DNA from 2 places in the Pseudomonas sp. S3_A09 genome. Region 2 is predicted to be linked to the other one. Evidence: predicted binding sites of a transcription regulator. Region 2 holds the regulator's gene; the other holds the start of a gene.

Region 1 (4,210 bases), 2.5 Mb from region 2:
CAGCGAGCGCGGCACATCGGCGCGCAACAGCAACAACTCGGCGACTTGCCGCGCGCCGGGCGCATCGCGGTAGATCTCGGTGTAGGCCTCGAACGACGACAACGCGCGCAACAAGGCGCTCCACTGATAGTAGGCGTGCGCTGTGCCATCGGTGACGGCGTCGGCACGGTCGCCGGCCATTTCATAGCGGGCGTCCAGCAGGCGCAGCGTGTTGTCGGCACGCTCGATGAAAGTGCCCAGGCGAATGAAGCGAAATGCATCGTTACGCATGATGGTGCCGTAGGTGGCGCCGCGGAACAGATGAGAACGCTCTTTTACCCACTCACAGAACCGGCTCATGCCATAGCGGCTCAAGCCCTGCTGGGCGATATCGCGAATATCCAGCCAGGTGGCGTTGATGTTTTCCCACATATCGGCGGTAATTCGCCCACGCACTGCATGGGCGCTGGCCCGCGCGGCGCCAAGGCAGCTGTAGATGCTGGCCGGGTTGGCAGCATCCAGCGCAAAGAAGTGCAACAGGCGTTCGGCGTGCAGCTCACCGTGACGTTCGTGGTAATCCTCCAGGGTGCCGGTGATCAACAGCGGCATGGCCAGTTCGTGCAGGCCATCGCCACGCCCGTCCTGGGGCATCAGCGACAGCGAATAGCTGACATCGAGCATGCGTGCGAGGTTTTCCGCACGCTCCAGGTAGCGCGACATCCAGTACAGATCCGAGGCAGTTCTACTCAACATGGCATCAGTCCTCGACCACCCAGGTGTCTTTGGTGCCGCCGCCCTGGGACGAGTTGACCACCAACGAGCCTTCGCGCAGTGCCACTCGGGTCAAGCCGCCAGGCACGACACGGGTTTCCTTGCCGGACAACACAAACGGGCGCAGGTCGATATGACGCGGCGCGATGCCGTTTTCGACAAAGGTCGGGCACGTGGATAAACACAGGGTCGGCTGGGCGATATAGGCGTGGGGCTTGGCCTTGATACGGGCGCGGAAGGCTTCGATTTCCGCAACGGTGGACGCTGGGCCCACCAGCATGCCGTAGCCGCCTGAGCCTTGGGTTTCCTTTACCACCAGGTCTGGCAGGTTGGCCAGCACGTGGGACAGTTCGTCGGGCTTACGGCACTGGAACGTCGGAACGTTCTTCAGGATGGGTTCTTCATCCAGGTAAAAACGGATCATCTCGGTGACGAAAGGGTATACCGACTTGTCATCCGCCACGCCGGTGCCAATCGCATTGGCCAGCACCACATTACCCGAGCGATAGGCCGCAAGCAGGCCCGGCACACCAAGCATGGACGCCGGGTTGAAAGCCAATGGGTCGAGGAACGCGTCATCGAGACGGCGGTAGATCACGTCCACGGCCTTGGGCCCGTCGGTAGTGCGCATGAAGACACGGTCATCGCGCACGAACAGATCGGCGCCCTCCACCAGTTCCACGCCCATTTCTCGCGCGAGAAAGGCATGTTCGAAGAACGCGCTGTTGAAACGGCCCGGCGTCAGCACGACCACGCTGGGATTATCCAGAGGGCTGGAGCTTTTCAAGGTGTCCAGCAACAGGTTGGGGTAGTGGTCGATGGGCGCGATGCGCTGGGCGGCGAACAGTTCGGGGAACAGGCGCATCATCATCTTACGGTCTTCGAGCATGTAGCTCACGCCGCTCGGTGTGCGCAGGTTGTCCTCGAGCACGTAATAGGTGCCGTCACCATCGCGTACGAGGTCGACGCCGGAGATGTGGGAATAAAGGTCACGATGCAGGTCCAAGCCCTGCATCGCCAACTGGTATTGCTCGTTGGCCAGCACCTGTTCGGCGGGAATGATTCCGGCCTTGATGATGCGCTGTTCGTGGTACAGATCGGCGAGAAACATGTTCAGCGCCTTGACCCGCTGGATACAGCCGCGCTCGACAATCCGCCATTCGCTGGCCGGAATACTGCGCGGGATGGTATCGAAAGGAATCAACCGCTCGGTGCCCTGCTCGTCGCCATAAAGCGTGAAGGTGATCCCGGCGCGGTGAAACAGCAAATCGGCCTCGCGTCGGCGCTGGGCCAACAGATCATCAGGGGTGTCGGCCAACCAGCGCGCGAACTCGCGGTAATGAGGCCGGACCTGGCCTGCCCCATCGTACATTTCATCGTAATAAGTGCGGATCATGCCGAACTCCTTGTCACCCGGGCGAAAGAACCATCGCAAGGCCCGTGCCAGCGGCATAAACACTTAAAAATCAGTGAGTTGAATTACAACCAGAATCCAGTCGCACCGTCCTGGTGCGCAGAATGCCCGGTGCACCGCCCGACGCTTCATCGCAATGCGGGCTTTGACTATCAACAGCATAGTCAGAGTTGATTTCACTGCCTGGCCAAGTCTGCGGATAATCGGCCCATCTGCTGAACAGGACACGTCCTAGCGCTTCAGCGAACCGCTCTTCCCTTTAAGCCACCCTCTTGGGTGGTTTTTTTTTGCGCCCTGAAACATGTAGCAGCGAGGGCGATGTTGAGCATGCTGCACAAACAAAATCGGCCGACCCAAAAGGTCAGCCGACACGCTGTGCTGCTCATAAACTGCTGCTACATGGGTAACCCACGCACCTCCTGCTTCACGCCCCATCCCTCGATGATCCCGCCCAGCGGCTCGACCACCGCCCCGAAGTCCTGCTCGAAGTCTCCTATGCCATCGTAGGTGGCCGACATGATTTTACTTAGCTCCAGGTACCAGGCGCCGTCGTCGCGCGCGCTGACCTGGGCATTCAGGGATTCCCCACGAAACTCACCCGCAGCCCTGCGCGCACGTTCCTCATCCGGGAAAATGGCGTAGAACTCGATGGGGTGAAAACGCGAGAAGTCGAAGCCGCCTTCTTTCATGCGGCGCAGGACGTTGGTGCTGATGTCTTCTTGATAGGCTGTGCTCATGAAAAGTGCTCCTCGAATTGATGGATAGACTTTCCGTGCTTCCCGAAGCCCACGCCTTACTGGCGTGGGAACTACGGCAATAACTTCACCGCTGGAAAACAAGCATGTAGCTGACAAGACCAGAACCTAGCGATTCATTCGCTGATCTCCCTTGCAGAGTAGCGCGAAGCTTTCGCCTCCACCAGAGGGGTTTTAAGGGTGTACAGGGAATGTTCAGGCGGCGGGAGAGATGTCGAGAATCTGGATACCGTTCTGGTCTTTGAGGATCTTGAGCGTAGGTTCGGGCTGGCGGCCTTCGAAGTCGTTGAGATCGAGTTCGGCGGCAACGGGCACCAACTTGTTGCGAATCATGTGTGCCGCATCTTCGAGGCTGGGCTTCTGGTCGCAGGTGAACTGCTCGACGGACTTCACGCCGTGATCATCAACGAAGGTAATCTGCCACTTTTGCATCGGTGCCTCCTCGATAAAACCCGTGTGTGGGCTTACTTCTATCTGGACCTTGGGGGCTCGGCAAACGTTCCACCCAAGGTAGGAGACACCTGATCAACTGCGCTTACTTTTCAGCGCGTTCTTTCAAGGCTTTCAAGGTGTTGTACGGTGCGTCCACCACGAACTTGTTGGCCAGCCACGATGGCACGCTGCCGCCTGGCTCGGTGTGCACCTGGTAGGTGACTTCGGTTTGGTTGTCGCCTTTGGGCACCAGCTTCCAGAAGCCGTCGACCTGGGCGACACGTACGTAGCCTTTTTCTTCAGGCTTGTAGGTCGGCACACCTTCCAGCTTACGCGTCAGCGTGCCGTCGGCCGCCTTGGTCGTGGTGATATGCAGGTAGGAATCACGGTCCGTCACGGGAAACGGGGCTTTGAATTGGGTGTAGGTCCAACTCTCGTCGCCTTTCTTATCGACCAGCTTCTGGGACTTGCACTCGTGGATCCAGGCACAGGCACCGGCTACGTCGTCCTGGAGGGCGACGACTTTTGCCACAGGCGCCTTGATCACCGTTACACCGCGATACGCCTTGTATTTAGAGCCGGCAATTTCGCTCAGGGACACCTTGATACCGTCTTCGTCCTTGGCGACTTGCCAATCCTCAGCCTGGGCAGTGGCAGCAAACAACACCGTAAAACCGCACAACACAGCCATTCGTTTCAGCGAACCCATTGTTGTATTCCTTATTGTTGAAGTTCCGATAGTAAAGCCCATCAAGCCGCCGTCATTTGCTCCCACCAGCCGATCAAACGGATCGCATCGGCCTGGTCGGTGCCGCAGACCTCGATATTCGCCTTGAAATCACTGCATACCGCCGGTCGC
Region 2 (4,210 bases):
CCAATGCCTACAGCGTACAGTTCCTACCTGACGGCAAAGTGCAGTACGAAATGACATCGGACAAAGTCGAACACTTGAAGGCATCCGAAGTCACCCTGCTGACCAACCCCGACCTGAATCTGTACCGCGGCACCGAATTCCCCTGGCACGTCACCAGCAAGCGTGGCGAGGTCAACCCGGACGGTACCGAAGTTGAATTGATCGACTCGGTACGCGTCGCCCGCACTGACGCGCAGAACCGCGATACCGTGATTACCAGCAGTCGCATGACCGTATTCCCGCAGAAGCAATATGCGCAGACCGAGCAAGACGTTAGAATCGACGGCGCTGGCGGTGTATCGACTGGCAAGGGAATGAAAGCGTATTTGAAAGAAAGCAGGATACACCTGCTATCGAACGTAAGAGGACAGTATGAGGCTCGTTAAAACTCTCCCTATTTTGCTCGGTCTGGGCGCAGCACTGGGAAGCGTGAGCGCCTGGGCTCTGCCGAACGATAGCCAGCAGCCGATCCACATCTCGGCTGACGATGCGCAGCTGGATGACAAGCAAGGTGTCGCCACCTACACCGGTGGCGTGATCATTACCCAGGGTTCGATGAAGATCACCGGTAATACGGTGACCCTGACTCGCACCGCTGCCGGCGACATCGACGTGGTGACTTCCGTGGGCAACCTGGCTTACTTCGAACAGAAGCAGTCGCCTACCGACACCGGCCCGATGAAAGGCTACGGCAAGACCATCCAGTACCACGCCCAGCAGAACCGCATCGTGCTGATCGATCAGGCCAAGGTGCTCAGCCCCGATGGCAACTCCACGGAAGGCGAGAAAATCACCTACGACACCGTGAAACAGATCGCTAACGCCGGTCGTGCCAATGGCAGCAAGGTCACTGCACCACGCCCACGCATCGACATGGTTATCCAGCCGAAGAAGAAGGCCGAGTAATGGCAACCCTGAAAGCCCAGCATCTGGCCAAGGCCTATAAAAGCCGTCAGGTCGTGCGCGACGTCAGCCTGTCGATCGACAGCGGCCAGATCGTCGGCTTGCTCGGCCCCAACGGTGCCGGCAAGACCACCTGCTTCTACATGATCGTCGGCCTGGTCCAGGCGGACCAGGGTCGCGTGCTGATCGACGACCTGGACGTGAGCCACCAGCCGATGCACGGCCGTGCACGCGCCGGTATCGGCTATCTCCCGCAGGAAGCGTCGATCTTCCGCAAACTGTCGGTCGCCGATAACATCATGGCGATCCTCGAGACCCGCAAGGAACTCGACCGTGACGGCCGCCGCAAGGAACTGGAAAGCCTGCTGCAGGAATTCCACATCAACCACATTCGCGACAACCTCGGCATGAGCCTGTCCGGTGGTGAGCGTCGTCGTGTGGAAATCGCCCGCGCCCTGGCCACTGCCCCCAAGTTCATTCTGCTGGACGAACCGTTTGCCGGCGTCGACCCGATCTCGGTCGGCGACATCAAGCAGATCATCCATCACCTCAAGGCCAAGGGCATTGGCGTGCTGATCACTGACCACAACGTCCGTGAGACCCTCGATATCTGCGAAACCGCGTATATCGTCAACGATGGCCAACTGATCGCCGAAGGTGACTCGGCCACCATCCTGGCCAACGATCTGGTCAAGGAAGTGTACCTGGGTCACGAGTTCCGCCTGTAAACACCGTGGTGTCACGGCCGTTTGCCGAGGTGCGCGGGAGTCAATGAAAACCTCCGGATTTTTATTGTTACCGCGCTCTAGGCAAAGCCCCCGACATCAGGCATATAATTTGCTTATGTTTGGCGCTCACGCGCCCTGTCGTGGATGGCGCATTGCGCCGGCGAATAAGGTGTTAAGCCCCTGCCATGAAACCATCGCTAGTCCTGAGAATGGGCCAGCAGCTGACGATGACACCGCAGCTGCAACAGGCCATCCGCCTGCTCCAATTGTCGACCCTGGACCTGCAACAGGAAATCCAGGAGGCCTTGGAGTCCAACCCGATGCTCGAACGCCAGGAAGAAGGCGACGACTTCGATAATGCAGACCCGCTGGCCGATAACATCGAGCAAAAACCCAATTCCGACGTGCAGGAACCCTCCTATCAGGAAACCGCCCCTACGGTGGATAACCTTGAGGAAGGCGATTGGAACGAACGCATCCCCAACGAGCTTCCCGTCGACACGGCCTGGGAAGACGTCTACCAGACCAGCGCCAGCAGCCTGCCCAGCAATGACGATGACGAGTGGGACTTCACCACCCGCACCTCCGTTGGCGAGAGCCTGCAGAGCCATCTGCTCTGGCAACTGAACCTGGCGCCGATGTCGGACACCGATCGCTTGATCGCCGTGACCCTGATCGACTGCATCAACAACCAGGGTTATCTGGACGAGACGCTTGAAGAAATTCTTGAAGCCTTCGACCCGGAACTGGATATCGAGCTGGACGAGATTGAAGCCGTCCTGCACCGCATCCAGCAGTTCGAGCCCGCCGGCATCGGCGCACGCAGCCTCAGCGAATGCCTGTTGCTGCAATTGCGCCAACTGCCGGCCAAGACCGCCTGGCTCGCCGAGGCCCAGCGCCTGGTCACCGACTACATCGACTTGCTCGGCAGCCGCGACTACAGCCAGTTGATGCGCCGCATGAAGCTCAAGGAAGACGACCTGCGCCAGGTCATCGAGCTGGTACAGAGCCTCAACCCGCGCCCAGGCTCGCAAATCGAGTCGAGCGAAGCCGAATACGTAGTCCCCGACGTCATCGTGCGCAAGGACAACGAGCGCTGGCTGGTGGAGCTGAACCAGGAGTCGGTGCCGCGCCTGCGCGTCAACCCGCAATACGCCGGTTTCGTACGTCGCGCCGATACCAGCGCCGACAACACCTTCATGCGCAACCAGTTGCAGGAAGCGCGCTGGTTCATCAAGAGCCTGCAAAGCCGCAACGAAACCCTGATGAAAGTGGCCACTCAGATCGTCGAGCACCAGCGCGGCTTCCTGGAATACGGCGACGAGGCGATGAAACCGCTGGTACTGCATGACATCGCCGAAGCGGTTGGCATGCATGAATCGACGATTTCCCGGGTGACCACCCAGAAATTCATGCATACCCCACGGGGTATTTATGAACTGAAATACTTTTTCTCCAGCCATGTCAGCACCTCCGAAGGCGGTGAATGCTCGTCCACGGCGATTCGCGCGATCATCAAAAAACTGGTTGCTGCGGAAAATCAGAAAAAGCCATTGAGTGACAGTAAGATCGCTGGTTTACTGGAGGCACAAGGCATTCAGGTCGCCCGTCGAACCGTCGCCAAGTACCGCGAATCCCTTGGGATCGCGCCTTCCAGCGAGCGTAAGCGTTTGATGTGACGGGCGGGCCACAGCGTTCCAGTGGCAGGTAGTCCTACCTGCCGCTTTATGCACTGGCAACGAAGGAGAAGCTGTATGCAAGTCAACATCAGTGGACACCATGTAGAAGTCACCCCTCCATTGCGCGAATACGTCGAGCAGAAGCTGAAACGGCTTGAGGGTCATTTCGACAAGATCACCAATGTGCAAGTCATCATGAAGGTCGACAAGCTTCAGCAGAAAATTGAGGCGACTCTCCAGATACCCGGTGGCGAAGTAGTCGCCAATGCCGAGCATGAAGACATGTATGCATCAATCGACTTGCTCACAGACAAGCTTGACCGCCAACTTAAAAAGCATAAGGAAAAGAATCTGAGCCTGCTTCAGGGCACAGGTCGTTAACTCTCCCCCCATGATCCGACTTGAAACCATCCTGACCCCCGGCCGTTCCCTTGTGAACGCGCCGGGCGGCAGCAAGAAGAAAGCCCTTGAGCAAATTGCCAACCTGATCAGCCGCGAAGTGCCTGAACTGGAAATGCAAGATGTCTACGAGGCTCTGATTGCCCGTGAGAAACTCGGTTCCACCGGTTTTGGCAACGGCATCGCCATTCCCCACTGCCGCCTCAAAGGCTGCGAGACCCCAGTCAGCGCCCTGCTTCACCTGGACGCTCCCATCGATTTCGACGCTATCGACGGTGCCCCGGTCGACCTGCTGTTTGTACTGCTGGTCCCGCAGGCTGCCACCGATGCGCACCTGGAACTGCTTCGGCAGATCGCCAGCATGCTCGACCGCAAGGACGTACGCGACAAACTGCGCAGCGCCAAAAGCAACGAGGCGCTTTACCAGGTTGTCCTGGATGAACAGAACGGGCAGTAATCATG

Evidence for each region. Region 2 encodes sigma-54, which starts transcription at its own class of promoters, with help from an activator protein. Its sites were predicted from a motif close to ANTGGCATNNANNTTGCTNT; they were not measured.
Region 1: the regulator sigma-54 is predicted to act here: its motif matches at 2,179-2,198, upstream of AB4N92_RS05040 (circularly permuted type 2 ATP-grasp protein).

Annotation. Positions count from the first base shown of each region.
Region 1 is NZ_CP162752.1:1,071,336-1,075,545, forward strand. Features, by position in the region: gene AB4N92_RS05035 (alpha-E domain-containing protein) at 1-732, opposite strand, end outside; gene AB4N92_RS05040 (circularly permuted type 2 ATP-grasp protein) at 737-2,146, opposite strand; gene AB4N92_RS05045 (ribonuclease E inhibitor RraB) at 2,560-2,901, opposite strand; gene AB4N92_RS05050 (hypothetical protein) at 3,115-3,351, opposite strand; gene AB4N92_RS05055 (START domain-containing protein) at 3,455-4,060, opposite strand; gene AB4N92_RS05060 (YkgJ family cysteine cluster protein) at 4,102-4,210, opposite strand, start outside.
Region 2 is NZ_CP162752.1:3,550,941-3,555,150, reverse strand. Features, by position in the region: gene lptC (LPS export ABC transporter periplasmic protein LptC) at 1-425, shown strand, start outside; gene lptA (lipopolysaccharide transport periplasmic protein LptA) at 412-945, shown strand; gene lptB (LPS export ABC transporter ATP-binding protein) at 945-1,670, shown strand; gene AB4N92_RS16570 (RNA polymerase factor sigma-54) at 1,856-3,349, shown strand; gene hpf (ribosome hibernation-promoting factor, HPF/YfiA family) at 3,425-3,730, shown strand; gene ptsN (PTS IIA-like nitrogen regulatory protein PtsN) at 3,741-4,205, shown strand; gene rapZ (RNase adapter RapZ) at 4,208-4,210, shown strand, end outside.